One region of the Kosakonia sp. N21 genome, then DNA from elsewhere that is predicted to be linked to it. Evidence: predicted binding sites of a transcription regulator. Region 1 holds the regulator's gene; each other region holds the start of a gene.

Region 1 (7,452 bases):
ATGCGGGCGTAATGGTGCTGAATGCCGGCCCGGATGTGATGCGCTTTGCGCCCTCGCTGGTGATAGACGTGCAAGACATTAACGAAGGGATGAATCGCTTTGCCGCTGCAGTGGCAAAAGTGATCAACGGCTAACCCCGCAGTCTGCGGGCCAGCCAGATGCCATGATGCGGGCGCTGACGCCATGCCACCGACGAAATGGTGTGCATGGTGTTCAGATGCCCGAGCACCCGCTGTAGATGTTGCTCCAGAGTGCTCATCGGCCCGTGGGTCAATGTCTCCGGCGCCTCCAGAATATTCACATCCCCCGACTCGCCCGGCCCGTCATACTCCAGTCGCTGCTGGCAGCGTTGCAGTGCAATTTCACAGGATTGCAGATAGCGTTGCGCCAGATCCGGCGTCAGCATGGTGTGTTCGCGCGCGAGGGTGGTCATGGCGTTGATATGCTCAACGATAAACTGGCTGTGCGTCACCCAAAGCTTCATGTCCTCCAGATAGCGGGTATTGAACCCCGGCTCCAGCATGGCCTGATTCAGTGAGTTGAACAGCGCATTGTGCGCCTGGTTGACGCGCATCCGTTGCCAGGCCAGCGGGGTAGGCTGCGGACTATCGCTGAGGATCAGGCGAATAGCCTCCTGATCGGTTTCCAGCGCGTCGTGGGCGTTCTGCCGCAACAGGCCGCTTTGCCATTGCGGCCATAGCCAGACCATGCCGCCGAAGGCAATCAGGCAGCCGAGCAGGGTATCGATCAGTCTGGCGACGATAAACTCCTCGCCGTTGAGCGTCAGCAGTTGCAGGGTATACACGGCGGTAATGGTAAAGCCGACCATCGCCCAGCCGTAGTTCTTACGGATAATCAGATAGCTTATCAGGGTGATCAGCAGCATTGCCGCCAGCGTAAAACCAAGCGGTACGTGAAAGTGCAGGGCAATCCCGGCAATCATCAGCCCGGCGAGCGTGCCGGCCGCCCGGTGCACAATACGCACCCGTGTTGCGCCATAGCCGTTTTGCGTCACAAACATGATGGTCATCATGATCCAGTACGGCTTCGGCAAATGCAGCGCACTGCCCATCAGGCTGGCGATACTGAGCATCACGCTGATACGCGCGGCATTACGCAACGCCGCGGATTTCAATGATAAATAGCTTCTGAGCGCCGGAATAAGCGGCAGACGGCGCTGTTTTTCGGCCATCAAATCGCGCAGATAGAGTGGACGCTGGGTTCGCAGCACGCGGGCGATACGGCTAAAGTGCCAGGCGCAAAACTGTCCGACCGGGTTTTCCGGGTGCTGGCGGGCGATTTTTTCCAGCGCGCCAATTTGCTTGTCCATTGTGAAACGTGTCGGATAGCGGTGATAGAGGATGTCATCCGCCAGGACGCGCAGGCGGGCGGCGACGGTTTGCGCATTCCAGCGGATCACCTGTTCAGCATGGGTCTGTTCCACCAGTTTTTGCACCTCTTCCGGCTGGTGCAGGCTGACAGAAATATGTTCCTGTAAATCCAGCGCAACCTGGAAGACGCGCAGCAGGCGTTTGTAGTCATTGTGTTGATTGGCCGCCAGCATATGCAGTTGCTGATAGCAGGTACTGATCATATCCACCGCTTTTTGTTGGCGCGCAAGCAGCGGTGGCAAGGCTTTTTCCGGATCGGCATGCTGCGTCAGCAGGCTGTATTTGGCTTCGCAATAATCAGCCAGTTGCCGGTAGAGCAGGCTGAGCGATTCGCGCAGCGGTTGTTCCCGCCACATCCAGAACCAGAACCAGTTAAACGCGCCGTACCAGAGCGTACCCAGCGCATAAATCAGCAGCGGCTCCCACACTGGCATACTGCCCGCAAGGCTCAGCGTGAAGATCGCGGCTATCAACGACGCAGGCAGCAAGCGCCCGTGCAGTGCACTGATCTCGGCAGTCACGCCGAGCAGTAAGGTGAGGACGGTAAAAATCAGCGGCAGAGGCAGCGCTTCGGCCAGCAGAAGCTGCACGGCAAGACTGCATCCGGCGAACAACGAGCCGCCAATAATCAAACGTTTAAAGAAGCGCTTATGCGGGGTATCAAGACCGGCAATGTTGCAACAGGCAGGAACCAGAGAAAACAGCAGGCCTTGTTGGAGATGGCCGACGATTAACCCGATGGCCACGGGCAAACATAACACCAGCGTTTGTCGCAGTGCATAGTTGATTTCGGGGTGATAAATCAGCCTGCGCCACATGGGGAAACAAAAACGGCGCGCCGGATGACCAACGCGCCGTTTTGCGGATTAACGTGTTCCGTAAACCACGATGGTTTTACCGTGGGCGGAGATCAGGTTCTGATCTTCCAGCATTTTCAGAATACGGCCCACTGTTTCACGGGAACAACCGACGATCTGACCAATTTCCTGACGGGTAATTTTAATTTGCATGCCGTCCGGGTGGGTCATGGCATCCGGCTGTTTCGCCAGGTTCAACAGCGTTTGTGCGATACGGCCTGTTACGTCCAGGAATGCGAGGTTACCAACTTTCTCCGACGTTACCTGCAGGCGGCGCGCCATTTGCGAGGAGAGACGCATCAGAATGTCCGGGTTAACCTGGATCAACTGACGGAATTTTTTGTAGGAGATTTCGGCCACTTCACATGCGGTCTTAGCGCGTACCCATGCACTGCGCTCCTGACCTTCTTCGAACAGCCCCAGTTCACCGATAAAATCTCCCTGATTCAGGTAGGAGAGGATCATCTCTTTCCCTTCCTCATCCTTGATCAGCACTGCCACTGAGCCTTTAACGATGTAATACAGCGTTTCTGCTTTTTCACCCTGGTGAATCAGCGTGCTCTTCGACGGGTACTTATGAATGTGGCAATGAGACAAGAACCATTCGAGAGTCGGGTCTGTTTGCGGTTTGCCAAGCACCATGCGCGATTATCCTCTGTTATAAGCTGTCTCCAGACACAGGATGTGCACCCTGCTTCTGGGGTTGCAATCTATACACGCTATCATTCGACTTCGTGTCTTCGCTTCCAAAATCCCTGGAAGTGGACCGTCAGCGTCATCTGCGGTCTCTAATGTATGATGTCCTTTGCGTACATGCGTAATGTCAATGTATCTCTGTAGCATCCAGATTGTTTTAGCATAGCTTTTACCGCATGTCTCCTGGTGTCTCGCTTCAGCATGACGCAGGTCGCCTTCCGTTGCGACTTTTGTTATGTACGCGTAATCTGTAAAGAAAATTGCAACTCCGGAGTAAATTAAAATGCAGGCTCGTGTGAAATGGGTGGAAGGGTTAACGTTCCTCGGTGAGTCCGCATCGGGCCACCAAATCCTGATGGACGGCAACTCAGGCGACAAAGCGCCAAGCCCGATGGAAATGGTGCTGATGGCTGCAGGCGGATGCAGCGCGATCGACGTGGTTTCAATCCTGCAAAAAGGGCGTCATAACGTGACGAACTGCGAAGTGAAACTGACGTCGGAACGTCGTGAAGAAGCGCCGCGTCTGTTTACGCATATCAACCTGCACTTTATCGTCACCGGTAGCGATCTGAAAGACGCGGCGGTGTCTCGTGCTGTGGATCTGTCGGCGGAGAAGTACTGCTCTGTGGCATTGATGCTGGAAAAAGCGGTGAACATCACCCATTCCTACGAAGTCATCGAAGCCTGATGGACGATGCCCGGTAGCGTCAGGCGTACCGGGCATTATACGCCGACCGCTATTTGATCTTTTTCCCTTCCATCAGCCGTTGCACCAGCGGCGTCATAATCAGCTCCATCGCCAGCCCCATCTTACCGCCCGGCACTACCAGCGTGTCCATATGGGAAATAAACGAACCCTGCAACATGGCCAGTAGCCACGGGTAATCAATCCCTTCCAGATTACGGAAATGGATCACCACAAAACTCTCATCCAGCGAGGGAATGCCTTTTGCCGCAAACGGGTTTGAGGTATCGACGGTCGGGACGCGCTGGAAGTTAATATGGGTGCGGGAAAATTGCGGGGTGATGAAGTTGATATAGTCTTCCATTGAGCGCACGACGGAATCCATTACCGCTTCACGGGAATGCCCGCGTTCGCTGGTATCGCGCACCAGCTTTTGGATCCACTCCAGGTTAACAATCGGCACCACACCGACCAGCAAATCCACATAGCGCGACACATCATGCTGCGGCGTCACAACACCGCCGTGCAGCCCTTCGTAAAACAGTACATCTGTGGGTTCAGGCAACGGTTGCCAGGGGGTAAACGTACCCGGCACCTGATTCCACGGCACGGCTTCATCGTAGGTATGGAGATATTTTCGCGCCTGACCTTTGCCGGTCTGACCATATTCGCGAAAGGTTTGCTCCAGCAGCCCAAAATCATTCGCTTCCGGGCCAAAGTAGCTGATATGCCGCCCAAGATCGCGGGCTTTACGGATCGCCATATCCATTTCCGGACGGGTATAGCGATGAAAACTGTCGCCTTCCACCTCGGCGGCCTGCATACCAAGCTGGGCGAAGATTTTACGGAAGGCGAGGCTGGTGGTGGTGGTTCCCGCACCGCTGGAACCGGTGACGGCAATAACCGGGTGTTTGGCGGACATAGCAACTCCCTGAATCAACGATTGTTTTCAGTATAGCCAGCCGCCTTGCACCCTGTTAGTCCCGGAACTGCCCGCGCGGCATAATATTTACCGTCTCGTGCAGTTCAGACCACACCAGCACGGCTTCACCGCGTTGCAGTTGCCGTTTAACGTCGGCGACCTTTTGTTCAAGCGAACGTTCATGTTCACCATAATCGGTGCCTTCACGCAAGACAAAGCTCTCAATGAGATTATCCAGCGTTTCGGTTGCGATATCTTGCCAGGGAATGATCATTTGGACTCCAGATATGCGGACAGCCAGTCCGGAATGCGCGTTTCAAGCCACATTTCCGGGTGGCGTAACGTTCCGCCGACAAAACCGACATGACCCCCGTGTTCGGTCAATTGATACTCAATGTTCGCTGGCAAATGCCCGGCATCCGGGATCACGTTATGATCCATAAACGGATCGTCTTTGGCGTGAATGATCAGCGTCGGTTTGCGAATATCCGGCAATACCGGCATTGCGCTACAGCGGCGATAGTAGTCCAGCGCGTCGGCAAAGCCGTGGATTTTCGCGGTGATCAGATCGTCAAACTCGCGGATGCGACGCACTTTGCGCAGTGCCGACAGCGTTAACGGTAGCGAGCCTGGGTAAGCGCGTAATTTCCGCGCAGCGTTGGCTTTCAGCAAGTTCAGCAGGTAGCGCTGATAAACGCGGGAGAACCCTTTATCCATGTGGTAGCTGCACGCTTCCAGCACCAGCGGCGCTGACACAATCACCGCCGCATCGACCGGCAGGTTGTCATCGGCTTTCGCCAGCAGGCAGCCGAGCATGTTGCCGCCCAGAGAGTAACCGACTGCCGCCGTCGGCGCTGCGCCGAACGTCTGGCGCAGCCAGTGCAAAAACCAGGTGCCATCTTCGGTTTCACCCGAGTGATAGATGCGGTTGAGACGATTAGGGATGCCGCTACAGCCACGGAAATGCATCACCACGCCCAGCCAGCCGCGCTGCCTGGCGGCATGAACCAGACCGTGGGCGTAAGGGCTGTGCAGGCTGCCTTCAAGACCATGAAACACCACCAAACGCGGTTTATGCCGCGCCTGATACGGTTCTTCACTCCAGGCGAGATCAACAAAATCGCCATCCGGCAGTTCAAGGCGCTGCCACCACGGCTCAAACTGCAGGCGACGACGTAAAAGACGTGGCAGCATCGTTTGTAGATGCGGATTGCGCGCACCCGGCATCGGATGAAAGTTGTGCGCGTCTCCCTGATTTTCAAGGAAATTTGCCGGTGTAATATCTGCCATCTTAATAAAAAATTTAAGTTAATAGACGGTTATTATACTTGCTAACAATTGGGCTGTTTAATACTTTGCTGCTGTTGTAACGTATTAGCCTTTACAGACAGCCTTATAAAGACTCAAGAAAACCAGCGATTACATAAGATTACTGCTGTCTGCCATTTACCCATTGAGGACGTATTGGATGACGGAAAATACCTCGCTTGACCTCGCAGCACCGCAGCAAGTAAACCAGTCGATGAATGACCTGCCCGGCAGTGAACATTTAACCCCGGCGGATCACGCGCAAATCCAGCATATTGTCGAAGAGATCAATATTAACGACCCGGCGTTTTCGTTGGGCTTCGGCGCAAAAACCATGAACAGCATCTCGCAGTTCTCCGACTCCCTGATGCAGGAAGTGCGGGCAAAAGATGCGGGCATTATCGGTACGCAACTGACCGAGCTACTGCAAAAAATCAAAGGGGTGGATATCAGCGCCTTTGAGCAAAAACCGGGCTTTCTCGCCTCGCTGCCGCTGCTGGGATCGCTGTTTAACCGCATTGAGCGCACGCTGCTGGAGTACCAGACGCTGTCTCAGCAGGTGGAAAGCATTACCGCAAAGCTGAATGACGCGATGGTTGATCTGCTGCGTAATATTTCGGTGCTTGAGACCCTCTTTGAGCGTAACCGCGAGGTTTTTCAGCAAATTACGCTGCACATTATTGCCGGTAAGCAAAAGCTGGAGCAGGTAAAACAGAACGAACTGCCCGCGTTGCAGGCGCAGGCTGCATCGGACCCGATGAATGCGCAGCGCGTGCGCGATCTGCTGGAAGGCATTCAGCGCTTTGAGCGTCGCCTGCATGATTTGATGGTATCGCGCACGATTGCGATGCAGTCCGCCCCGCAAATTCGCCTGATGCAGAGCAACAGCCAGTCACTGGCGGAAAAGATCCAGAGCAGCATTCTTTCCACCATTCCGGTATGGAAAAGCCAGATAGCGCTGGCCATGTCGCTGCAAACCCAGCGTCAGGCGGCGAAACTGCAAAAAGAGGTGGCGGATACCACCAATGATTTACTGCGCCGCAATGCGGAAATGCTGCAAACCGGCACGCTGGAAACGGCGCGTGAGGTGGAGCGGTCAGTGGTGGATATCGACACCCTGCGCGATGTGCAGTCGCGGTTGCTGAGCACCATTGAAGAGTCGGTGAAAATTGCGACTGACGCGCGTCAACGCCGGGCTGAAGTAGAAAAAGAGCTCCTCACAATGGAAAACGAGCTGCGCACCCGTCTGGCCTCCATCGCCAGCGGAACGGCGGGTCAGCAGTAAGCAGGAAGAGACCATGCTCGAGAAAATTACACACTCGCTGGATGCCTATTACAGCAACCGTTTGAACCGTATCACCGCCCGGATACTGATGTTTGTCGCGGGCTTGTTATATTCCGCCTACTCAGCCCGTTTCGCCACGCAGGTGGATACCGAATTGGGGAAAGATGTGGGGGGACTCGCAGCCTGCTTCGCGGTGGTGAACTGGTTTTGTTTTATTCTGCTGGGTCGCACGCTGTTCTTTGATCGCATTGCGCTGGTTGTGGGGGCGTTGGCCGGCCTTTTCTGGCTTTTTGTGGGAGATGCCATCG
Region 2 (7,452 bases), on a different contig from region 1:
ACGTCGAATGTCTGGCGGGTGTGGTTAACAAAATTGACGCCATCGTCGATCACCAACTGAAAACGGGGATCGTCATACGCGCCTGCGCTGTGATTCGGCAGGTACCGACGGCAGAAAGAGACGACGCCTGCGTCGATTTCCACCATGGTAATGGTGGCAATATTTTTATGGCGCGAAACTTCACGCAACATGGCCCCATCGCCACCGCCGATGATTAACACATCTTTTGCGTGGCCGTGAGCCAGCAGCGGAACATGGGTCATCATTTCGTGGTAGATAAACTCATCACGTTCGGTGGTCTGAACAACGCCATCCAGCGCCATTACGCGACCAAACGCCGCATTCTCGAAGATGACCAGATCCTGATGATCGGTTTTCTCATGATACAGCACTTTATCAACGGCAAAGTATTGACCAAAGTGGTCATGCAGGGTCTCGTGCCACACGGCGTTGTCGGCCATAGGTTGCTCCTTTGTTAACACCGCGAAAATGGGCGCAACATCATAGCTAACTCTGACCGGGGTTGCACGGTCAGAATTTCACCGTTATCCCGTCTTGCTTCGTGGCGCAGTGCGATCAGAAAGAGGACGGGACAGGGAACGATTATTTGACGTAGGCGAGAAGGCTAAGGGAGTCGCGAGCGAGGGCTTTACATTTTTTTGCGGTAGGAATACCAATGCCGCTCAGGTCGCGGTAGCTATCTTCACCCAGCGATTTCATATCCCAGGTGTCATAGTTGCTGAGATCCCACTGGTTTTGCTGGGCAAAAAAGACCAGTGCGCGACGGATCTGCCCGTTAGGCAAGTTGTTATAGCCGCAGTCGTTTTTCAGAAATACAAACACGGCCGTCAGATCGGCCATATCTTCAGCTTCGGATTCACTTAGCGCATAACTGTTAGCGGAGACAGCCAGCAGGCTGCCGAGGACTACTGTTCTGAAAAACGTCTTCATTATTTCTACCACGGCGTAACGGAATTTAAACGTTAGCACAGTCCTGATAGGGCGACGATATTTATTATTATCTGATTTCTTGACCTTCCGGCAGGGGGAGGGTTTATGCTCAAAATATCGCCTGCAATTGATAAGGAAATGCCCATGCAACGCCGTGATTTTTTGAAATATTCCGCCGCGTTAGGCGTAATGAGCGCGCTGCCGCTATGGAGCCGATCGCTGTTTGCCGCTGAACGCCCGACACTCCCCATCCCGCCACTGCTCAGCCCCGATGCGCAAAGCCGTATTCAGCTTACGGTACAAGCGGGGGAAACCCTGTTCGGCGGTAAATCTGCAACCACCTGGGGTTACAACGGCTCACTGCTTGGGCCTGCGCTTCAGCTCCGCCAGGGGCGCGCCGTCACTGTTGATATCCGCAATACGCTGGCCGAAGAGACCACTGTGCACTGGCACGGCGTTGAAGTCGCAGGTGAGGTTGATGGCGGGCCGCAGGGCGTCATCAAACCCGGCGGCAGCCGTACGGTAACCTTTACCCCCACGCAACAGGCGGCAACCTGCTGGTTCCACCCGCATCAGCACGGTAAAACTGGCCGCCAGGTGGCAATGGGGCTCGCCGGGCTGGTACTGATTGAAGATGATACGCTTCGCCAACTGCGCCTGCCGCAACAGTGGGGCATTGACGATGTTCCAGTAATTATGCAGGACAAAAGGTTTACCGCGCAGGGGCAAGTTGATTACCAGCTTGATGTGATGACCGCGGCTGTGGGCTGGTTTGGCGATACCTTACTGACTAATGGCGCGGTGTATCCTCAGCACGCCGCACCCCGCGGCTGGTTACGTCTGCGCTTGCTCAATGGCTGTAATGCGCGTTCGCTTAATGTTGCGGCCAGCGATAAACGCCCGCTGTATGTGATCGCGAGCGACGGCGGCTTGCTCAGTGAACCGGTCAAGGTCAGTGAATTACCGATGTTGATGGGCGAGCGGTTCGAAGTATTGGTGGATATCAGCGACGGTAAGCCCTTCGATCTTGTTACGCTACCGGTACAGCAGATGGGGATGACGGTTGCGCCGTTTGACCAGCCGCAGCCGGTGCTGCGTATTCAGCCGTTGCAGGTCACCGCTTCCGGCATATTGCCCGATAAGCTCGCATCGCTGCCTGCGTTGCCTCCGCTCGAAGGGTTAACGCAACGGACGCTGCAACTGTCGATGGACCCGATGCTCGACATGATGGGGATGCAGGCGTTGCAACAGAAGTACGGTGATGCGGCAATGGCCGGCATGATGATGGGCCATGGGCAAATGAGTCATACCCAGAGCGGGAATATGCCGATGAGTCACGGGCAGATGGGCACGATGCAAATGAATCATGGCCAGATGAACCATGGCGGGATGAACAGTGATCAGGGTACGATGAACCACGGTAACGGCGGGTTTGATTTCCACTCCGCCAACCGGATCAACGGCAAAGCCTTCGACATGACCACTCCGGCTTTTGCGGCGCAAAAAGGGCAGTACGAACGCTGGGTGATCTCGGGCGAAGGCGACATGATGCTGCACCCCTTCCATATTCACGGGACCCAGTTCCGTATCCTGTCAGAAAACGGCAAACCGCCTGCGGCGCATCGCGCGGGCTGGAAAGATACCGTGAATGTTTACGGGGCGCGCAGTGAAGTGTTAGTGCGTTTCCAGCATGATGCGCCAAAAGAGCATGCTTATATGGCGCACTGCCATCTGCTGGAGCATGAAGATACCGGGATGATGTTAGGGTTTACGGTGTAAAAAAAAGCCGGAGGGCGTCAAAACGCGCCTCCGGCTGCGAGAGTGTTCGGCCCGGTAAGCAATCTCGCTACCGGGCTGCGTTCTCTTTATTTGGCATCATCCGGCAGTGCATAAGCGACAATATAGTCGCCCATTTTGGTGCCGAACGACCCGTGACCGCCAGCGGAAATGACGACATACTGTTTGCCATTGACCTCATAGGTCATCGGTGTGGCCTGACCGCCTGCCGGCAATCGACCCTGCCACAGTTTTTCACCGTTGCTCATATTGTAAGCGCGCAGGTAGTTATCAGCGGTGGCCGCGATAAACAGCACATTACCCGCTGTGGAGATCGGGCCGCCAAGCATCGGCATCCCCATATTGAACGGCACCGGAACTGGCATCGGGAACGGCATGCTGTCCTGCGGCGTACCAATACGTTTTTTCCACACCACCTGATTGGTTTTCAAATCGAGAGCGGAAATATAACCCCATGCCGGTTGTTTACACGGCAGACCGAACGGCGACAGGAACGGGTTCAGCGTTACGCCGTACGGTACACCGTACTGCGGCTGGATCCCCGACTCTGAGCCGGTGCCTTTCGCGTCTTTCGGCGGTTCCATCGGGTTACCCGGACCGCGCGGGATCAGCTTCGACACAAACGGCAGCGCCATCGGGTTGGCAATGGCGACCTGGCGATGCGGATCGACAGAGATGCCGCCCCATTCAAACATCCCGAGGTTGCCCGGGAACACCAGCGTGCCCTGTTCCGACGGCGGGGTGAAAATGCCTTCATAGCGCATCTGGTGGAACATGACGCGGCACACCAGCTGATCGAACATGGTGGCGCCCCACATGTCCGCCCCGCTGAGATCTTTCTTCGGACGGAAGCTCAAATCGGAGAACGGCTGGGTAGGGGTGACATGGTCGCCTTTGGCAGCCCCCTGCGGCACTGGTTTTTCCGGCGCGGGCACCACCAATTCGCCATTACGACGATCCAGTACGAAAATGTTGCCGGTTTTCGCCGGCGCATAAATCACCGGAACCGTTTTGCCGTTGACGCTGATATCCGCCAGCGTCGGCTGCGACGGCATATCCATGTCCCACAAATCGTGGTGAACGGTCTGGTAGCTCCAGGCCAGTTTGCCGGTGGTGGCGTTCAGTGCGACGATCGAACTGGCGTAACGCTCCTGCTCGGGTGTGCGGTTACCGCCCCAGATATCCGGCGTGGTGACGCCCATCGGCAGATAGACCAAATCCAGCTTCGCGTCATAGGCGGCAGGCGCCCAGGAGTTCGGCGAGTTGACGGTATAGTGGTGTTCATCGGCCGGGATCGCATTTGGATCTTTCGCGCCCGGATCGAAGGCCCACAGCAGTTTACCGGTATTGATATCGAAACCGCGGATCACCCCCGAAGGCTCACGGGTGGAGAAGTTATCCGTTACCGCACCGGCAATAATAATCACCTTATCGGTGACGATGGGCGGCGAGGTGGGTTCGTACATGCCCGGTGTGGTCACCGGCATATTGGTTTGCAGGTTGAGAATGCCTTTATTGGCAAAGGAGTCACACAGCTTACCGTTATCCGCGTTGACGGCGAACAGACGACCATCATTCACCGGCAGGATAATGCGGCGCGGGCAATCCGCCACCACATCCGGGCTGGCATTGTCAGCGGTCGCTTCATGATAAGAAACGCCACGGCAGGTGACATGCTGGAAGGTCGGATTGGTATTCAGTTGCGGATCGAAGTGCCATTTCTCTTTACCCGTGGCGGCATCGAGGGCGAACAGGCGCTGGTGCGCAGTACACAGGAATAGGGAGTCGCCAACTTTAATGGGCGTCACTTCGTTGGTGATTTCACCCGGATCGTTCGGCTGCTTCAGATCGCCGGTGCGAAACACCCACGCTTCTTTCAGATTATGCACGTTATCGGCGTTGATCTGCTTCAACGGCGAGTAACGCTGCCCTTCCTGATTACGACCGTAAGCGGGCCAGTCGCTGTCAGCAACCGCAGAGATAGCCTGTGCAGGCGTACTCTCTGCACTCAGCGTGCCGCGGATCTCTTGCGGATCGTGAAAACCGGCCCACGTCAGAATGCCGCCGCTGACCAGCAGCGTCACCACCAGCGCAGCGACCGCGCCGCGAGCGGGGACGACTAATCGCCGCCAGACAAACGGCAGAATCAGCCAGATACCGAAGAAGACCAGGATGTCGCTACGCGGCGTGAGCGCCCAGAAATCGAAACCGACTTCCCACACGCCCCAGATCATGGTGACCAGCAACAGGGCGGCATACAGCCATAATGCCGCACGCTGGCCTTTCCACAGCAACCAGGTCACCGCCAGCATCACCAGGCCTGCGATAGGGTAGTACCAGGAGCCGCCAATGGCGACCAGCCAGGCACCGCCGATTAACAGATACAGCCCGCAAAAGGCTGCGAACAGCGCCGTCAGCGTCACCAGACGCCGCGGCTGTTGCGTTTTTGTTTCTGCCATAAAAAGACACTCATCAGTTTGTTAATATTTTGATAGCAATTAATTATAGGAGTTAACAAGTGTGATCGTCATCACAAAATGAGCTTTGTTGCGGAATGGCACCTAATGATCTTTTTGCTGGTATACTGCGCACCTTGCGTTTCAATTACCGGCGCTCTCAACCGGTGTTGAATGATTTACTATTTAAATCATATGGTTAGTTAAAATGAAACACACTGTTGAAGTGATGATCCCGGAAGCGGAGATCAAAGCGCGTATCGTTGAGCTGGGTCGTCAAATCACTGAACGTTACAAAGATAGCGGCAGCGAAATGGTGCTGGTGGGGCTGCTGCGTGGATCGTTTATGTTTATGGCTGACCTGTGCCGTGAAGTGCAGGTTTCTCACGAAGTCGATTTTATGACCGCCTCCAGCTACGGCAGCGGTATGTCCACCACCCGCGATGTGAAAATCCTGAAAGATCTGGATGAAGACATTCGCGGCAAAGACGTGCTGATCGTCGAAGACATTATCGATTCGGGTAATACGCTGTCGAAAGTGCGTGAAATCCTCAGCCTGCGCGAGCCGAAATCGTTGGCGATTTGCACCCTGCTGGATAAACCTTCCCGTCGTGAAGTGGACGTACCCGTTGAGTTTGTCGGTTTTTCCATTCCGGATGAGTTTGTGGTGGGTTACGGCATTGATTATGCGCAGCGCTATCGCCATCTGCCGTATGTCGGCAAAGTGGTCATGCTGGAAGAATAAAAAAATCGGGGCCGACGGCCCCGATTGTTATTTGTGATTACTGTGTTTCTGACTGAGGTTGGAAACACCCTGACGGTAACGCTGTTCCAGCGTTTCGCGGTTGGTGGCGGTGACATCCAGATTACGCAGCAGGCCATCATGAATGCCGTAGGCCCAGCCATGAATCGTCACTTTCTGCCCACGTTTCCATGCGGACTGCATGATCGTCGAGTGACCAAGGTTATACACCTGCTCCATGACGTTCAGTTCGCACAGCGTATCGAGACGACGTTCCGGCGGCATTTCGCCAAGCAGCGAGCTATGTTTAAACCAGATATCGCGAATATGCAGCAGCCAGTTGTTGATAAGACCCAGTTCCGGGTTTTCAACCGCGGCCTGTACACCGCCGCAGCCGTAGTGGCCGCAAATGATGATGTGTTCAACTTCCAGCACATCCACGGCGTACTGAACCACGGAGAGGCAGTTCAAATCGGTGTGGATAACCAGGTTGGCAACATTTCGGTGAACAAACAGTTCGCCGGGTTCGAGGCCGGTAAGGCGTTCGGCGGGAACGCGGGAGTCAGAGCATCCAATCCAGAGAAAGCGCGGCTTCTGTGCTTGCGCCAGTGTTTCGAAAAATCCGGGATCTTCTTCCACCAGCATTTTTGACCATAGTGCATTATTGCTGATGAGTGTATCTATGTCTTTCATGGAAGTTAACAACCTGTAACCAGATAAGTGCGTTGCGCTAATATAGGTTAACTCCAACTCTTTTTAAACCACACATCGAGTGTAAGAAAACAGGTAAGTGATAATTCATGACCATTGCACTGGAGCTTGAGCAGCTTAAAAAAACCTATCCGGGCGGCGTTCAGGCGCTGCGCGGCATTGATTTAAAAGTCGAAGCGGGCGATTTCTATGCGCTTCTTGGGCCGAATGGCGCGGGAAAATCCACCACCATTGGCATTATCAGTTCGCTGGTAAATAAAACCTCCGGGCGTGTCAGCGTCTTTGGTTACGATCTGGACAAAGACGTCGTTAACGCCAAGCGCCAGCTAGGGCTGGTGCCGCAGGAGTTTAACTTTAACCCGTTTGAAACCGTGCAGCAGATTGTGGTGAACCAGGCCGGTTACTACGGCGTGGATCGTAAAGAGGCGTTGGTTCGCAGCGAAAAGTACCTGAATCAACTCGATCTGTGGGAAAAACGTAACGAACGTGCGCGGATGCTTTCCGGCGGCATGAAACGCCGTTTGATGATTGCCCGTGCGCTGATGCACGAGCCGAAACTGCTGATCCTCGATGAGCCAACCGCAGGCGTGGATATTGAGTTACGCCGCTCAATGTGGGGGTTCCTGAAAGATCTGAACGATAAAGGCACCACCATTATTCTGACCACCCACTATCTGGAAGAAGCCGAAATGTTGTGCCGCAATATTGGCATTATTCAGCGCGGCGACCTGATTGAAAACACCTCAATGAAAGCGCTGCTCTCGAAGCTGAAGTCAGAGACGTTTATTCTCGATT
Region 3 (7,452 bases), on a different contig from region 1:
GCCCAGCGGTCCATCTCCGTCAAGTAGCGGCTCAACAGCATATTTCACCGCATAATCGTCTTTGCGGAATACCTGCAGCACCAGAATATTGATCGCCTCATTGAGCAGCTCAACGGCGGCAATCAAGAAACTTCGCACGGTTTTGCCAGCATTCAGACGCTCGAGTACACGGTTTTCGAAGGCCTGCGTTTTTTCCATTATTGCCTGCATATCTGACAATTTCGTTAACAGGCGCGGGGAGTCCCGCGCCAGAGTCGGCATCATGCCTTGGCGTTATAGGCGTTGACGGCTTCGTTAACGACCGGGCTGTTGGCGTCCAGACCAGAAATCTGCGCCAGCGCAGCCTGCGGGCCTTTCTCTTCGATAAGCGCAGCCAGCTCTTGCGCCTGAGGATCCTGCTCGCTGCGGTAATGCATGGCAGCGGCAATGCCTTTCACCAGGTTCGCGTGCGGCAGGTTGTACTCCAGCGTGCCGAGCAGCGGTTTGATCAGGCGATCGCCGGCGCTCAGTTTACGCAGCGGCTGACGTCCTACGCGCTCAACATCGTCTTTCAGATAGGGGTTTTCAAAACGGCCCAGGATTTTCTGAATGTACGCGGCATGCTTATCGGCATCAAAGCCATAACGCTTGATCAGCACCGCGCCGCTCTCTTCCATCGCGCCTTTCACAACGGCACGGATGTTGGCATCCAGGATAGCGTCGCGAATGGTTTGAAGGCCGGTCTGTTTTCCAAGGTACGCGGTTATAGCATGCCCGGTATTCAGCGTGAAGAGCTTACGTTCAACAAATGCCATCAGGTTATCAGTTAATTCCATCCCGGGGATGTTCGGCAGCGCGCCTTTAAACTGGGTTTTATCCACAATCCACTCACTGAACGTTTCCACTGTGACTTCCAGCGGATCGTGGGTGGCGGATTCAGAAGGCGGAACGATACGGTCAACGGCGGAATCGACGAAGCCGACGTGCTGATCAACCCAGGCTTTGTCTGCATCCGCCAGCGCGGCAATGACATGGCCTTTCAGTTGCGTGGTGCCGCGCACCATATTTTCGCACGCGATGATATTCAGCGGCGTGGTAATGCCCTGCGCTTTACGTTTCGCCAGCCCTTTGGCGATAGCCGGCGCAATGCGTTCCAGAACGACCGGGCCAACAGCGGTGGTCACCAGATCCACGGAAGCGATCAGTTCAACAACTTCATCACCGATGCTGCTGACGGCGTTAACGCCGGAAACCGTATCCACCTGCTCATTTTCACCAACCACATGCACCTGATAGCTATGACGGGCATTAAGGGCGTCGAGAACCACCTGATTCACATCGGCGAATGTCAGTTCAATCCCCGCGTCGGCCAGTAATTTGCCGATGAAACCACGTCCGATATTTCCTGCGCCAAAATGCAATGCTTTCATAGTCTTAACCTTCATCAATGTTTTTACCCGAGAGGGCTGGGGTGAGGAACCACGAAAATTTCTCCTCACCCTAGCCCTCTCCCCAAAGGGGAGAGGGAAGAGGTTAGCGCCGGTCTGTTATTTACCGAGCAGCGCCAGCACTTCTTCAACGCTGGTAGTATGCGCCAGACGTTCAATGACCGTCTCGTCATCCAGTGCGTTGGTCAGGCTGGTGATCACCTGGATGTGCTCGTTGTTGCGTGCCGCAATCCCGATGACCAGGCGGGCGATGTCTTCTTCGTCCTCGCCAAAGCGAACGCCTTCCGGGTACTGGCAGAACACCACACCCGTTTTCAGCACGCGATCTTTGGCTTCCACGGTGCCGTGCGGAACCGCGATAGATTCACCCAGATACGTCGGGGTCAGTTTTTCGCGTTCCAGCATTGCATCGACATATTCCGGCTGAACGTAGCCGCCTTTCACCAGTTGCTCACCGGCAAAACGGATGGCTTCTTCTTTGTTACTCGCTTTACGACCAAGGAAGATGTTCTCTGCGCCCAGCTTGAACAGATTGCTGTTGGAAGCATCGAAGCTGTCCTGCAGGCTGCTGTTCACTTTGGTCTGGTTGTCGGTGTGGCGCTGTGCAGCGACCAGACGTTCAGTCAGACCGGTGTACAGGCCGCTGTCCAGGAAGTTGGTCAGGGAGATATGCTGCGCCTGCGGTGCCTGGCGCATAGCGCGCTCGGTCAGATCGCGGTGCGTAATCACCAGATCAACGTCAGACGGCAGGCTGTTAATCGCGCTGTTGGTCACCGAAATGTTGGTGAGGCCGGCATCCTGTACTTTCTTACGCAGTACGCCTGCGCCCATGGCGCTGGAGCCCATACCGGCATCACATGCCACGATGATTTTACGCACATGGCTCAGGTCGTTGGTCACGTCGCCAGCTGCCAGCGGCGATGCGCCTTTAGACTGGGCTTTCATGTCCTGCATACGACGGGTAGCCGCTTCGATATCTTCGTCCTCTTCTTTCACTTTGCTGGTTTTCAGCAGAATGGAGGCGATCACGAAGGAGACGATCAGCGCAGCGAAGATGGCTGTCAGGTTAGCGAAGTACGCGCCTTTTGGCGTCATCGCCAGCACGGCCAGGATGGAACCCGGAGAAGCCGGAGACACCAGACCGCCGTTCAGCACGCTCAGGGTGAACACGCCAGTCATACCGCCGAGAATAACGGCCAGCAGCAGACGCGGGTTCATCAGCACATACGGGAAGTAAATTTCGTGGATACCACCCAGGAAGTGGATGATAGCCGCACCGCCAGCAGACTGTTTAGCGCTACCGCGACCAAAGAACATGTACGCCAGCAGAACGCCCATCCCCGGACCCGGGTTTGCTTCGATCAGGAAGAAGATAGACTTGCCGATGTCATGCGACTGCTGAATACCCAGCGGTGAGAAGATACCGTGGTTGATGGCGTTGTTGAGGAACAGGATTTTCGCCGGTTCAACAAAGATAGACGCCAGCGGCAGCATGTCATGCACAACCATGAAGTTAACGCCTGCTGCCAGAACTTTGGACAGGACTTCAACCGCAGGGCCAATGCCGAGGAATGCCAGGATAGCGAGGATCATACCGATGATGCCAGCGGAGAAGTTATTCACCAGCATTTCAAAACCGGATTTGATCTTGCCGTCTACGGCCGCGTCAAATTTCTTAATGCAGATACCACCCAGCGGGCCGGCAATCATTGCGCCAAGGAACATCGGCATGTCTGCGCCGACGATAACGCCCATGGTGGTGATCGCACCGACAACGCCGCCGCGATCGCCGCCAACCAGACGACCACCGGTGAAACCGATGAGCAGCGGCAGCAGGTAAGTAATCATTGGACCAACGAGTTTTGCCAGCGTCTCGTTTGGTAACCACCCTGTAGGAATAAACAATGCGGTGATGATACCCCACGCGATAAACGCGCCGATGTTAGGCATCACCATATTGCTAAGGAAACGACCAAAGCTCTGCACCTTGATCTTGATATCGGATGACATAAAACACCCCTTCTTATGTTTGCTATCGCACAGGCCGGAAGCCCGAGGTTTGTTTGTTAATGTGGCGGCAGAGGTAGCCGGACCTGGGTTATCAGTGATGCGAAATCTCGCACCGAATGGGCGTACTGTCCAGATGGTGCCTTTTTGTGTGATGTTGATCGCATTAATACAGGGGGAGGCCGGGTCTTTATGGTGATCTTTGTCACAAAAATCGTGTGTAAAAAAAGAACAAGGAATAAAAAACAGGCTGAACAGGGCATTAAGTGTGATGTTGTTCACATTTTTGTTTGGGCACTTTGTTATTTATTTGTGATATTGATCACAAGATATTTTCGCCAGGACTTTTCTGAGTGTGATCGATCGCAAACTGTGTCTTTTTCAACCAGCTTGACGTGTAACTCCCTTTCATTTGCGGCTGTGATGCTAATCTGGGCGGTAAAGTTTGCATATTGATGAAACGGTCTGATTCCGTTGGTGCATACTTAATTTTTAGTTGGCGAAAAAAGGACCCGGCAATGAAACTGATTGGCAGCTACACCAGCCCTTTTGTACGCAAAATTTCGGTGATTCTGTTGGAAAAAGGGATCACGTTCGAATTCATCAACGAGCAACCGTATAACGCCGTTAACGGCGTGGGGCAATTTAACCCCCTTGGCAAAGTCCCGGCGCTGGTGACCGATGGCGGAGAGGTGTGGTATGACTCGCCGATTATCGCCCAGTACATTGATTTATTGGGGATTGCACCGGCGATGTTGCCGACGGATGCGAAAGCCGCGCTGAAAATTCGCCAGCTTGAAGCTCTGGCGGACGGCATTATGGACGCGGCACTGGTGTCGGTGCGTGAACTGGCGCGCCCGGTTGAGCAGCAGTCTGAAAGCGAACTGCTTCGCCAGCGGGAAAAAGTGAACCGCGGGCTGGATGCGCTGGAAAGCTATTTGCGTGACGGAACGCTCAGTGTTGATAGCCTCAATCTGGCAACCATCGCGATAGCCTGCGCCATTGATTACATTAACTTCCGCCACGTTGCGCCCGGCTGGTGTGTTAATCGCCCGCTGCTGGTGAAACTGGTGGAAAACTTGTTCCTGCGTGAGAGCTTCGCCCGCACTGCGCCGCCAAAGGCGTGATAACCATGATGTCCGCCTGAACAAAGTCGCTGTACAATCCCCTCACGTCAAATCGCCCCTGACGGGAGGGGCAACCAACAGCCAGGCCTTTTCATGACTACTCTTTACAGCCAGATCCCTTCTACCGATCGCCTGTTACGTGACGAGGCGTTCACTTCTCTGTTAGCGACGTTTGGTCACCACCGCGTGGCCCAGGCGTTGCGCCAATTACAGGATGAAGCGCGCGAGCAGATCCGCACTGCGCAGACATTACCCGGCTGGTGCGAAAACTGGGCGGCGGAAACCCGGCTGCGTCTGGAATGCAGCGAAACCAGCGCGTTACGCCCGGTGTTTAATCTCAGCGGGACGGTGCTGCATACCAATTTAGGCCGTGCGATACAGTCGCAGGCGGCTATCGATGCGGTCGCTCAGGCGATGGGGTCACCGGTAACGCTGGAGTACGATCTCGACGGTGCCGGACGGGGTCATCGCGATCGGGCGCTGGCCGATCTCTTGTGTCAACTGACCGGTGCGGAAGATGCCTGTATTGTGAATAACAATGCGGCGGCAGTGCTGCTGATGCTGGCTGCCACGGCGGCAGGCCGGGAAGTGGTGGTGTCGCGCGGCGAACTGGTGGAGATAGGCGGCGCGTTTCGCATTCCGGATGTGATGCGTCAGGCTGGCTGCGTATTGCACGAAGTCGGCACGACCAATCGCACCCACGCCAAAGATTATCAGCAGGCCATTAATGACAATACCGCCCTGCTGATGAAGGTACACACCAGCAATTACCATATCGACGGGTTTACCAAAGCGGTGAGCGAAGGCGAACTGGTCACGCTGGCGCAGGCGTCCGGGTTACCGGTGATTGTCGATCTTGGCAGCGGTTCGCTGGTGGATTTAAGCCTTTATGGGCTGCCGCAGGAGCCCATGCCGCAAACGTTGATTGCCGCAGGCGTGAGTCTGGTGAGTTTCTCCGGCGATAAACTGCTGGGCGGCCCGCAGGCCGGGATTATCGTCGGGAAAAAAGCGCTGATTGCGCAGTTGCAGCAACATCCGCTGAAACGCGCCCTGCGTGCGGATAAAATGACGCTGGCCGCGCTGGAAGCCACGCTGCGTCTTTACCTGCATCCGGAAAAGCTCCGGCAAAACCTGCCGACCCTGCGCTATTTAACACGCCCGGAACCGGAGATCCGCGAGCAGGCGCAGCGTCTGCGCGCCGCGCTGACGTCGCATTATCATGAGTTTGATGTGCGGGTCGAGGTCTGCCAGTCGCAGATTGGCAGCGGTTCGCTGCCGGTGGACAGGTTGCCAGGCGCGGCGCTGACGTTTACTCCCCGCGACGGTAGCGGCCGTCGGCTGGAAGCGCTGGCGATGCAGTGGCGGGCGCTGCCGCAGCCGGTAATTGGCCGTATCTATGATGGTCGCCTGTGGCTGGACTGCCGCTGTCTTGAACATGAATCCCGCTTGCTGGAGATGTTGCTGAAATGATTATTGCCACCGCCGGGCACGTGGACCACGGCAAAACCACCCTGATTGAAGCCATTACCGGTGTGAACGCTGACCGTTTGCCGGAGGAAAAAAAACGCGGGATGACCATCGATCTCGGCTATGCCTACTGGCCGCAGCCGGACGGGCGCGTGCCGGGTTTTATCGATGTGCCGGGGCATGAAAAATTTTTGTCGAATATGCTGGCGGGCGTTGGCGGCATTGATCATGCGTTGCTGGTGGTGGCCTGCGACGATGGGGTGATGGCGCAGACACGCGAACATCTGGCGATTTTGCAGTTAACCGGAAACCCGGCGCTGACGGTGGCGCTGACAAAAGCCGATCGCGTGGATGAGGCGCGCATTGCCGACGTGCGCGAGGAGGTGCAAAACACCTTACGCGCTTTCGGTTACCCGCAGGCGACCCTGTTCGTCACGGCGGCGACGATGCAGCAGGGGATTGATGAATTACGCGCGCATCTGCTGCAACTGCCGGAGCGGGCGCACCCGGAACACCAACGCTTTCGCCTGGCGCTGGATCGCGCTTTTACCGTCAAAGGGGCGGGGCTGGTGGTGACCGGTACGGCGTTATCCGGCGATGTCCGCATCGGCGATACGCTGTGGCTGACCGGGGTGAATAAACCGATGCGCGTTCGCGGTCTGCATGCGCAAAATCAGCCCGTTGAGCGGGCGCACGCCGGGCAACGTATCGCCCTGAATATTGCTGGCGATGCGGAAAAAGAGGCGCTGAGCCGTGGTGACTGGCTGCTGTCGCAGCAACCTCCCGAGCCCACGGAGCGGCTGATTGTCGCTCTGCAAACACATACGCCGCTGACGCAGTGGCAACCTGTGCACATCCATCATGCCGCCAGCCACGTTACTGGCCGTGTGTCGCTGCTGGAGAATGACCTGGCGGAGCTGGTGCTGGATACCCCGCTGTGGCTGGCGGATAACGATCGCTTGGTACTGCGGGATATCTCCGCGCGTAGCACGCTGGCGGGCGCGCGGGTGGTGGCGTTGAATTCGCCGCGCCGGGGCAAACGTAAAACGGACTACCTGAACTGGATCACCGCGCTGGCGCAGGCGTCGGATGATGCGCAGGCGTTGTCGGTGCATCTGTCACGTGGTGCGGTCGATCTTACGGCCTTTGGCTGGGCACGCCAGCTCAGCCCGGACGGGCTGGAGAGATTATTGCACCAGCCGGGATATCTCCGCGCCGGAAACAATCTGCTCGATGCACCGGTGGCGGCGCGCTGGCAGCGAAAACTGCTGGAAACGCTGGCGACCTATCACGAGCAGCATCGCGAAGAGCCGGGACCGGGGCGCGAGCGTCTGCGGCGTATGGCGCTGCCAATGGAAGACGAAGCGCTGGTGTTAACCCTGATTGAGCGCATGCGTGAAAGCGGTGATATCCACAGTCACCAC
Region 4 (7,452 bases), on a different contig from region 1:
ACCGATCAGCAGCGTGAGGCCGGGCTGGATAAAACCATCAGCGCGTTGCAAAACGCGTTCTCACTGGCCAGCGACAGCTATCGGCAGGGGCTCGCCAGCTTTATTGATGTGCTGGACGCTCAGCGCCAACTGGCGCAGGCCAGCCAACAGCGCGAACAGGCGCGGGTGCAAAGCAGCCTTGATCTGGTGGCGCTCTACAAAGCATTAGGCGGCGGCTGGGAACCTTATCAAAACGTGCAACTCCCTGATTATCCAGTGTTTGGCGACGCACCTCGCGGATAATCAGAGAATTGGGCAAGAAACAGGCAGGATCCTCACATTCGCCGCCACCGGGGATTGCGTATAACTGTCTGCGTCAACTAACAGATGAGGAGACGCCAACATGCGCTACAAAAAACTGGGCAATACCGGACTGTTTGTTTCTGAATTATGCCTCGGCACCATGACCTTTGGCGGTGAAGAGGGCATGTGGGGCCAAATCGGCCAGTTGCAGCAAGCGGAAGTCGACAGGCTGTTGGGCCGCGCGCTGGATGCCGGGATTAACTTTATTGATACCGCTAACGTGTACTCCAATGGGCGCTCGGAAGAGATCACCGGCCAGGCGCTGAAGAACCTGAAAGTGCCACGTGAAAATGTCATTGTCGCTACCAAAGTGTTCGGTGAAACGGGCACAGCCGGGGTGAACTCGCGCGGCAGCTCCCGTTATCACATTATTCATAGCGTGAAAGAGAGCCTGCGCCGTATGCAACTGGATCATATCGATCTCTATCAGTTGCACGGTTTCGACCCTGCCACGCCGATGGAGGAAACGCTCGCCGCGCTGGACAATCTGGTGCAGCACGGTTATGTGCGCTACATCGGTGTGTCGAACTGGGCGGCATGGCAAATCGCCAAAGCGCTGGGTATTTCAGAGCGGCTGGGGCTGGCGCGTTTTGCCTCGCTACAGGCCTATTACACTATTGCCGGGCGCGATCTGGAGCGCGAACTGGTGCCGATGATGCAAAGCGAAGGCGTGGGGCTGATGGTCTGGAGCCCGCTGGCGGGTGGTTTGCTGAGCGGCAAATACAGTCGTGACGGCCAGGGCGAAGCGGGGAGTCGTCGCCTGACGTTTGACTTCCCGCCGGTGAATAAAGACCGGGCTTTTGATTGTGTGGATGTGATGCGCGCCATCGCCGACAGCAAAGGGGTATCGGTGGCGCAAATCGCACTCGCCTGGTTGCTGCACCAGCCGGTGGTGAGCAGCGTGATCATTGGCGCGAAACGTGACGCGCAACTGGATGACAACATTGCCGCTACCGCTGTTCGCCTGAGCGACGACGAATTGCAACAGCTGGATGCCGTGAGCGCACTGCCACGCGAATACCCCGGCTGGATGCTGGAGCGTCAGGGTGAATACCGCCGTAATCAATTGAAACAACAGTAAGTTATCCCTTCTACAGTTGCCCGGTAGCACTTCGCTCACCGGGCCTGCTTATCCTGCCACCAGATACGACAACGCCGCCATAACGCAAATTCTTTCGAAAACCGTCACAAAACTGCACTCTTTTTTTGCCTGCTTTTTCGCCATCGCCTATATGACTAGTCATATGTATTAAATGACTAGTCATGGAGAAAGCGCGATGAGCAAAACATTACCGACCGGTTTTTTATGGGGAAACTCTGTCTCCAGCATGCAGACTGAAGGGGCATGGAATGAGGGCGGAAAAGGGATGTCGGTCTACGATATTCGCGAAGCCAGTGAATTTGCCTCCGACTGGAAAGTCGCCACCGATTCTTACCACCGTTATCGCGAAGATTTCGATCTGATGCAGGATCTCGGGATGAATTGCTACCGTTTTCAGATCTCCTGGAGCCGTGTCTGCCCGCAGGGCGATGGCGCGTTTAATGAAGAGGGCATCGCTTTTTATGACCGCTTTATCGACGATCTGTTGGCGCGCGGCATTGAGCCGATGGTTTGCCTCTATCACTTCGATATGCCGCTGGCGCTGGCGCAGCAGTACAACGGTTTTGTCGACCGACGTGTGCAGGATGCTTTTGTTCGTTATGGCAAAAAGATGATTGACTGCTTCGGCAGCCGGGTGAAGTACTGGCTGACGTTTAACGAGCAGAATATTTACCACATGCCGGGCGCGTTTCAGGTTGGCGGCTACCTCAAGGGGGAGAAAACCCTGCGCGAGCTGTACCAGATCCAACACCATGTGATGATGTCGCATGTGCTGCTGACCCATTATCTGCACGACACGCAGCCCGGCAAGCTGATGGGCGGTATGCTGGCGCACCAGTTAGTCTATCCGGCGACCTGCAAACCCTGCGATGTGTTCTGCGCCACGCAATATGACGAGTTTATAAACCAAAATTTGTTACGGGTTTACGCCGGCCAGGGTTACAGCCCGGCCGTGCTGGCGGTGGTGGATCGCGAAGGTTTTCGCGATATCTATCGCGACGAAGACCTGGCGCACATCGCGCGGGTGAAAAACGATTTTATGGCCTTTAGCTATTACGCCAGCAAAACACTGGACAGCGACGCCATTGCGCCGGGTACGTCAGTGAACGACTACCTGCAGCAGGGTGATAAAGCCAACCCGCATCTTGCGGCCACGGAGTGGGGCTGGCAAATCGATCCGCTGGGCTTCCGCGCCATTATCACCCGCTATTACAACGACTGGCGGCTGCCGGTGTTTCCCATTGAAAACGGTATCGGCGTGATTGAAGAGTGGGATGGCGTAAACCCGATTAATGACGACTACCGTATTGCCTACCACCGCGATCATCTGCAAGCGATGCAGGACGCCATCTTTGAAGACGGCGCTCAGGTCATTGGTTATCTCGGTTGGGGGCTGATCGACATTCTCAGTTCGCAGGGCGATATGCGTAAGCGCTACGGCGTGGTGTATGTGAACCGGGAAAATCACGATCTGAAAGATATGCAACGCGTACCGAAAAAGAGCTACCGCTGGCTGCAACAGGTGATCCGCAGCAACGGCCGCGATATGTAAACGTGACGGATTGAGGGAGGCATCGCGATGTCTGATACGAAAATCACGCCCAACATGCAGTCGTTTGTCGATAAGTTTGTCGATTTCTCCGCCCGCCTGGCAAATCAGGTGCACTTGCGTTCCCTGCGCGACGCTTTTGCTGCTGTGATGCCCATTTTTATCCTCGCCGGGCTGGCGGTGCTGATCAATAACGTGATCTTTCCCTGGGTATTCGAGGGGGAAACGCTGGCGCGCTTTAAGGTGTGGGGCGAAGCGGTGATCAATGGCACGCTGAATATCGCGGCGTTATTGATTGCACCGATGACGGCCTGGTCACTGGCGCGCAATAAGAACTTTGATAACCCGGTCTCCGCCGTGGTCATTGCTCTGTGCAGCTTTATCATGATGATGCCAATGCACCTCGACGTGTTACCCGTGGGCGGTAAAGCCAGCGTAACTGTCAGCCAGATGCTCTCTTTCACCAATATTGGTTCCACCGGAATTTTCGCTGGGGTGATTATCGGTCTGCTGTCAACGGAGTTGTTTATCCGCGTGGCCAGTGTGAAGAAATTCACTATTTCTCTGGGGGATAATGTGCCGTCGGCGGTGGGGAAATCCTTCTCGGCGCTAATTCCGACCATCATTACGTTATCGGTATTTGCCATTGTGGCGGCGCTGCTGGCCAACCTGCTGAACACGGATTTGATCCACCTGATCACCACACTGATTCAGCAACCGTTACGGCAAATCAACACCAGCCTGCCGGGGACGCTGTTCATCTACAGTTTTGGCAACTTCCTGTTTACGCTGGGGATCCACCAGACGGTGGTCAATGGGGTGATCCTCGAACCGTTTTTATTGATCAACACCAATGAGAACATGCTGGCCTTTGCCAACGGGCAACCTATCCCGCACATCATCAACAGTATTTTCGTGCCGACATTCGGCATGATTGGCGGTACCGGCAGTACGATTTCGCTGCTGCTGGCGATCTTTATTTTCGCCCGACAGAAATCGTCGAAGCAGGTGGCGCGGCTCGCTATTTCTCCAGGTCTGTTCAATATTAATGAACCGGTGATCTTCGGTTTACCGATTGTGTTCAACCTGCCGTTGATGATCCCCTTTGTGCTACTTCCGGCGATAGGCATCTGGTTTGCCTGGCTCTGCACCACGCTCGGCTGGATGTCGCGCTGCGTGGTGATGATCCCCTGGACAACGCCGCCGGTGCTGAGTGCCTGGCTGGCAACGGCAGGGGACTGGCGGGCGGTGGTGGTGCAGTTGCTGATCATCATCTTTGGTGTATTCTTCTACCTGCCTTTCCTCAAAATCTCTGAGCGAGTGGCCTTAAGAAACAACGGGATAGACTAAAAACAGCAGGAAGGGATATGGCGGCAAAATACATCACTATTGCGCGGGAAATGAAGCGCCGCATTCTCAGCCAGCAGTACTCCGCCAGTGCGCCGTTGCCGGATCAGTTTGCACTGGCGGCCGAGTTTGCCACCAGCCGGATGACCATTCAGCAGGCGATGCGGCAGCTCATTGTGGAGGGGCTGGTCTACAGCCGCCAGGGGCAGGGCACCTTTATCCGCAAGAATTTCCTGCAACTGTCACGCTGGGACCTGCCGGGCAGTGATTACTTTGGGGCGACCAAAACCTGGGAAAACGTCGGTGAAGTCACCAGTAAAATTATCCGCTTTGAATTACGTTTCCCGACGGAAAAAGAGCAGGCCTCTTTGCTGGTAGGGCCGGACGACCCGGTCTATGACTTTAATCGCTTGCGTTTATTGGAAGGTGAGCCCGTGTCGCTGGAATTTACCCTGATGCCGGTCAATCTGGTACCGGGACTCAATCGCGGGCACCTGGAAAGCTCGGTGTTTCGTTACGTGCAGGAAGCGCTGGCGCTGAAGATCATGGGCTCATATCGCATTGTGCGGGCCTTGAAGCCCGGCGCGGAAGATAAGCAGTACCTTAACTGCGATGACACCGATCCGGTTCTGGAGGTGGAGCAGGTGATCTATCTGGAAGATGGCACGCCGCTGGAGTACGCCCACTGCCATTATCGTTACGATCACGGCGGGGTCATTGTGGTCAATAACGGATAAAAAAAAGCGGAGAATCATCTCCGCTTTTTCTGCCGGTGTCAGCTGAGCCTTATTCTCCAGGCCGGATACGCGTCGCGTCACCCGCCTGGCAGGCCAGCAAACCGGGATTAGTTCAAACGAACCGGCATACCGGAACGGTTCTGCACCGCCTGGTCAACCACGTTCTGATCAACATCAGACTGACCGGTAACAGTTTGTACCGCTTTGGTCAGCGCAATCGGCACGATCTCGCCGCCAGTGAATTGGGCGTCGGTGGTGGACAGCGGGTTGTGTACTTCGATGTAGCGGCTGCCATCCGGTTCGGTAGTGGCTTTTACCGGCTCATCAATAAACTGTACGCGCGTACCGACCGGCACGTTTTCGAACAGGAATTTAATGTCGTCGTTACGCAGACGCACACAGCCGTGGCTTACGCGCAGACCGATACCAAAGTTGGCGTTGGTACCGTGGATCGCGTACAGGCGGCCAATATAGAGCGCGTACAGACCCATCGGGTTATCCGGGCCAGCCGGGACAACAGGCGGCAGCGGTTGACCCATTGCTGCGTATTCCGCGTGCATTTTTGCGGTCGGCGTCCAGGTTGGGCCGTTCTTCTTACGCTCAACTTTGGTGGTCCAGGCAATCGGGGTATCTTTGCCCAACTGACCGATACCGATTGGCAGCACGATCACCGTGTGAGTGCCTTGCGGATAGTAGTAGAGACGCATTTCCGCGCTGTTGATGACAATCCCTTCGTGAACCGTGTCCGGCAGAATCAACTGCTGCGGAACGTTCATGACGGTGCCACCTTTCGGCAGGTAAGCATCAATGCCCGGGTTGGCTTCCAGCATGTTGGACAGACCCATCTGGTATTCCGCCGCAAAATATTCCAGAGGCTGTGTATTGCCCTCCGGGATAGTCACGATCTGGTTCTGGCCAATCAGACGGCTGCCATCAGTCGGCAGCGGATAAGTAACAGCAGACGCGCTTTTGCAAAATCCCACGACGGCAAAGGCCGCCGCGAAAAGGGTTGTTAATTTCATGTTCATGTTGTGCGAGATTTTTGCCACACAGGCCATTGGGTTGAGAATGCAGGAAGCGCATTATATGTGCATTCCACCGTCCAGGGAATTCAGATGTGTACGAAATCACACTTTTTTCCCTTTGGTTGCAGTTTAGCAGGCTGACAGTGAACAGGAATCTCACTCGAATTTGTGACATAATAGGGTGTTTGTCACATATTTCAGGATACTTCCGTGTTAGTCACCAGCAACGTCACCATGCAGTTCGGCAGCAAGCCGCTGTTTGAAAATATTTCCGTCAAATTTGGCGGCGGCAACCGTTACGGCCTGATCGGCGCCAACGGGAGCGGTAAATCCACCTTTATGAAAATCCTCGGCGGCGACTTAGAACCGACGCTGGGTAACGTCTCTATCGATCCTAACGAGCGCATTGGTAAGCTGCGTCAGGATCAGTTTGCCTTTGAAGCGTTCAGCGTGCTCGACACAGTCATCATGGGCCATGCTGAACTGTGGGCGGTGAAGCAGGAACGCGACCGTATTTACGGCCTCGCGGAAATGAGCGAAGAGGACGGTTACAAAGTCGCCGATCTCGAAGTGCAGTATGGCGAAATGGACGGTTACTCCGCCGAAGCGCGCGCGGGCGAACTGCTGCTGGGCGTTGGCATCCCGGTTGAACAGCATTACGGCCCGATGAGCGAAGTCGCGCCCGGCTGGAAACTGCGTGTCCTGCTGGCGCAGGCGCTGTTCGCCAACCCGGACATTCTGCTGCTCGATGAACCGACCAACAACCTGGACATCGACACCATCCGCTGGCTGGAGCAAGTGCTGAACGAGCGTGACAGCACCATGATCATCATTTCGCACGACCGTCACTTCCTCAACATGGTGTGCACGCATATGGCGGATCTCGACTACGGTGAGCTGCGCGTCTATCCGGGCAACTACGACGAGTACATGACCGCGGCGACCCAGGCGCGTGAACGTCTGCTGGCGGATAACGCCAAGAAAAAGGCGCAGATTGCTGACCTGCAATCTTTCGTCAGCCGCTTTAGCGCTAACGCCTCTAAATCGCGTCAGGCCACCTCTCGCGCTCGCCAGATTGATAAGATCAAACTGGAAGAAGTGAAAGCGTCCAGCCGCCAAAACCCGTTCATCCGCTTCGAGCAGGACAAGAAACTGTTCCGTAATGCGCTGGAAGTAGAAGCGCTGACCAAAGGCTTTGATGAAGGTCCGCTGTTTAAAAACTTCAATCTGCTGCTGGAAGTGGGCGAGAAGATTGCCATTCTGGGGGCGAACGGCGTGGGTAAAACCACCCTGCTGAAAACGCTGGTGGGCGAACTGCCAGCCGACAACGGCACGGTGAAATGGTCCGAA

What was found. Region 1 encodes CRP, which controls carbon source genes, mostly activating them, when cyclic AMP is high. Its sites were predicted from a motif close to ATGTGANNNNNNTCACAT; they were not measured.
Region 2: a site for CRP is predicted at 5,267-5,284, ahead of hpt (hypoxanthine phosphoribosyltransferase). Genes of this name have one in related genera too.
Region 3: a site for CRP is predicted at 3,701-3,718, ahead of ACQ3G7_RS23560 (glutathione S-transferase). Genes of this name have one in related genera too.
Region 4: a site for CRP is predicted at 6,279-6,296, ahead of ldtB (L,D-transpeptidase). Genes of this name have one in related genera too.

Annotation. Positions count from the first base shown of each region.
Region 1 covers NZ_JBOBHR010000008.1:221,395-228,846, forward strand. Annotated here, with positions in the region: gene argD (bifunctional acetylornithine/succinyldiaminopimelate transaminase) at 1-134, shown strand, start outside; gene ACQ3G7_RS19350 (YccS/YhfK family putative transporter) at 131-2,209, opposite strand; gene crp (cAMP-activated global transcriptional regulator CRP) at 2,258-2,890, opposite strand; gene ACQ3G7_RS19360 (OsmC family protein) at 3,228-3,632, shown strand; gene ACQ3G7_RS19365 (phosphoribulokinase) at 3,682-4,551, opposite strand; gene ACQ3G7_RS19370 (YheU family protein) at 4,607-4,825, opposite strand; gene ACQ3G7_RS19375 (hydrolase) at 4,822-5,841, opposite strand; gene ACQ3G7_RS19380 (toxic anion resistance protein) at 6,020-7,144, shown strand; gene ACQ3G7_RS19385 (5-bromo-4-chloroindolyl phosphate hydrolysis family protein) at 7,158-7,452, shown strand, end outside.
Region 2 covers NZ_JBOBHR010000003.1:585,825-593,276, forward strand. Annotated here, with positions in the region: gene speE (polyamine aminopropyltransferase) at 1-461, opposite strand, end outside; gene ACQ3G7_RS09905 (YacC family pilotin-like protein) at 604-951, opposite strand; gene cueO (multicopper oxidase CueO) at 1,096-2,730, shown strand; gene ACQ3G7_RS09915 (glucose/quinate/shikimate family membrane-bound PQQ-dependent dehydrogenase) at 2,817-5,207, opposite strand; gene hpt (hypoxanthine phosphoribosyltransferase) at 5,413-5,949, shown strand; gene can (carbonate dehydratase) at 5,977-6,639, opposite strand; gene ACQ3G7_RS09930 (ABC transporter ATP-binding protein) at 6,747-7,452, shown strand, end outside.
Region 3 covers NZ_JBOBHR010000015.1:4,628-12,079, forward strand. Annotated here, with positions in the region: gene mtlR (mannitol operon repressor MtlR) at 1-261, opposite strand, end outside; gene mtlD (mannitol-1-phosphate 5-dehydrogenase) at 261-1,409, opposite strand; gene ACQ3G7_RS23555 (PTS mannitol transporter subunit IICBA) at 1,527-3,437, opposite strand; gene ACQ3G7_RS23560 (glutathione S-transferase) at 3,953-4,561, shown strand; gene selA (L-seryl-tRNA(Sec) selenium transferase) at 4,655-6,031, shown strand; gene selB (selenocysteine-specific translation elongation factor) at 6,028-7,452, shown strand, end outside.
Region 4 covers NZ_JBOBHR010000002.1:472-7,923, reverse strand. Annotated here, with positions in the region: gene ACQ3G7_RS03785 (efflux transporter outer membrane subunit) at 1-282, shown strand, start outside; gene ACQ3G7_RS03780 (aldo/keto reductase) at 383-1,423, shown strand; gene ACQ3G7_RS03775 (glycoside hydrolase family 1 protein) at 1,620-2,996, shown strand; gene ACQ3G7_RS03770 (PTS sugar transporter subunit IIC) at 3,024-4,343, shown strand; gene ACQ3G7_RS03765 (GntR family transcriptional regulator) at 4,361-5,077, shown strand; gene ldtB (L,D-transpeptidase) at 5,185-6,105, opposite strand; gene ACQ3G7_RS03755 (ABC-F family ATPase) at 6,313-7,452, shown strand, end outside.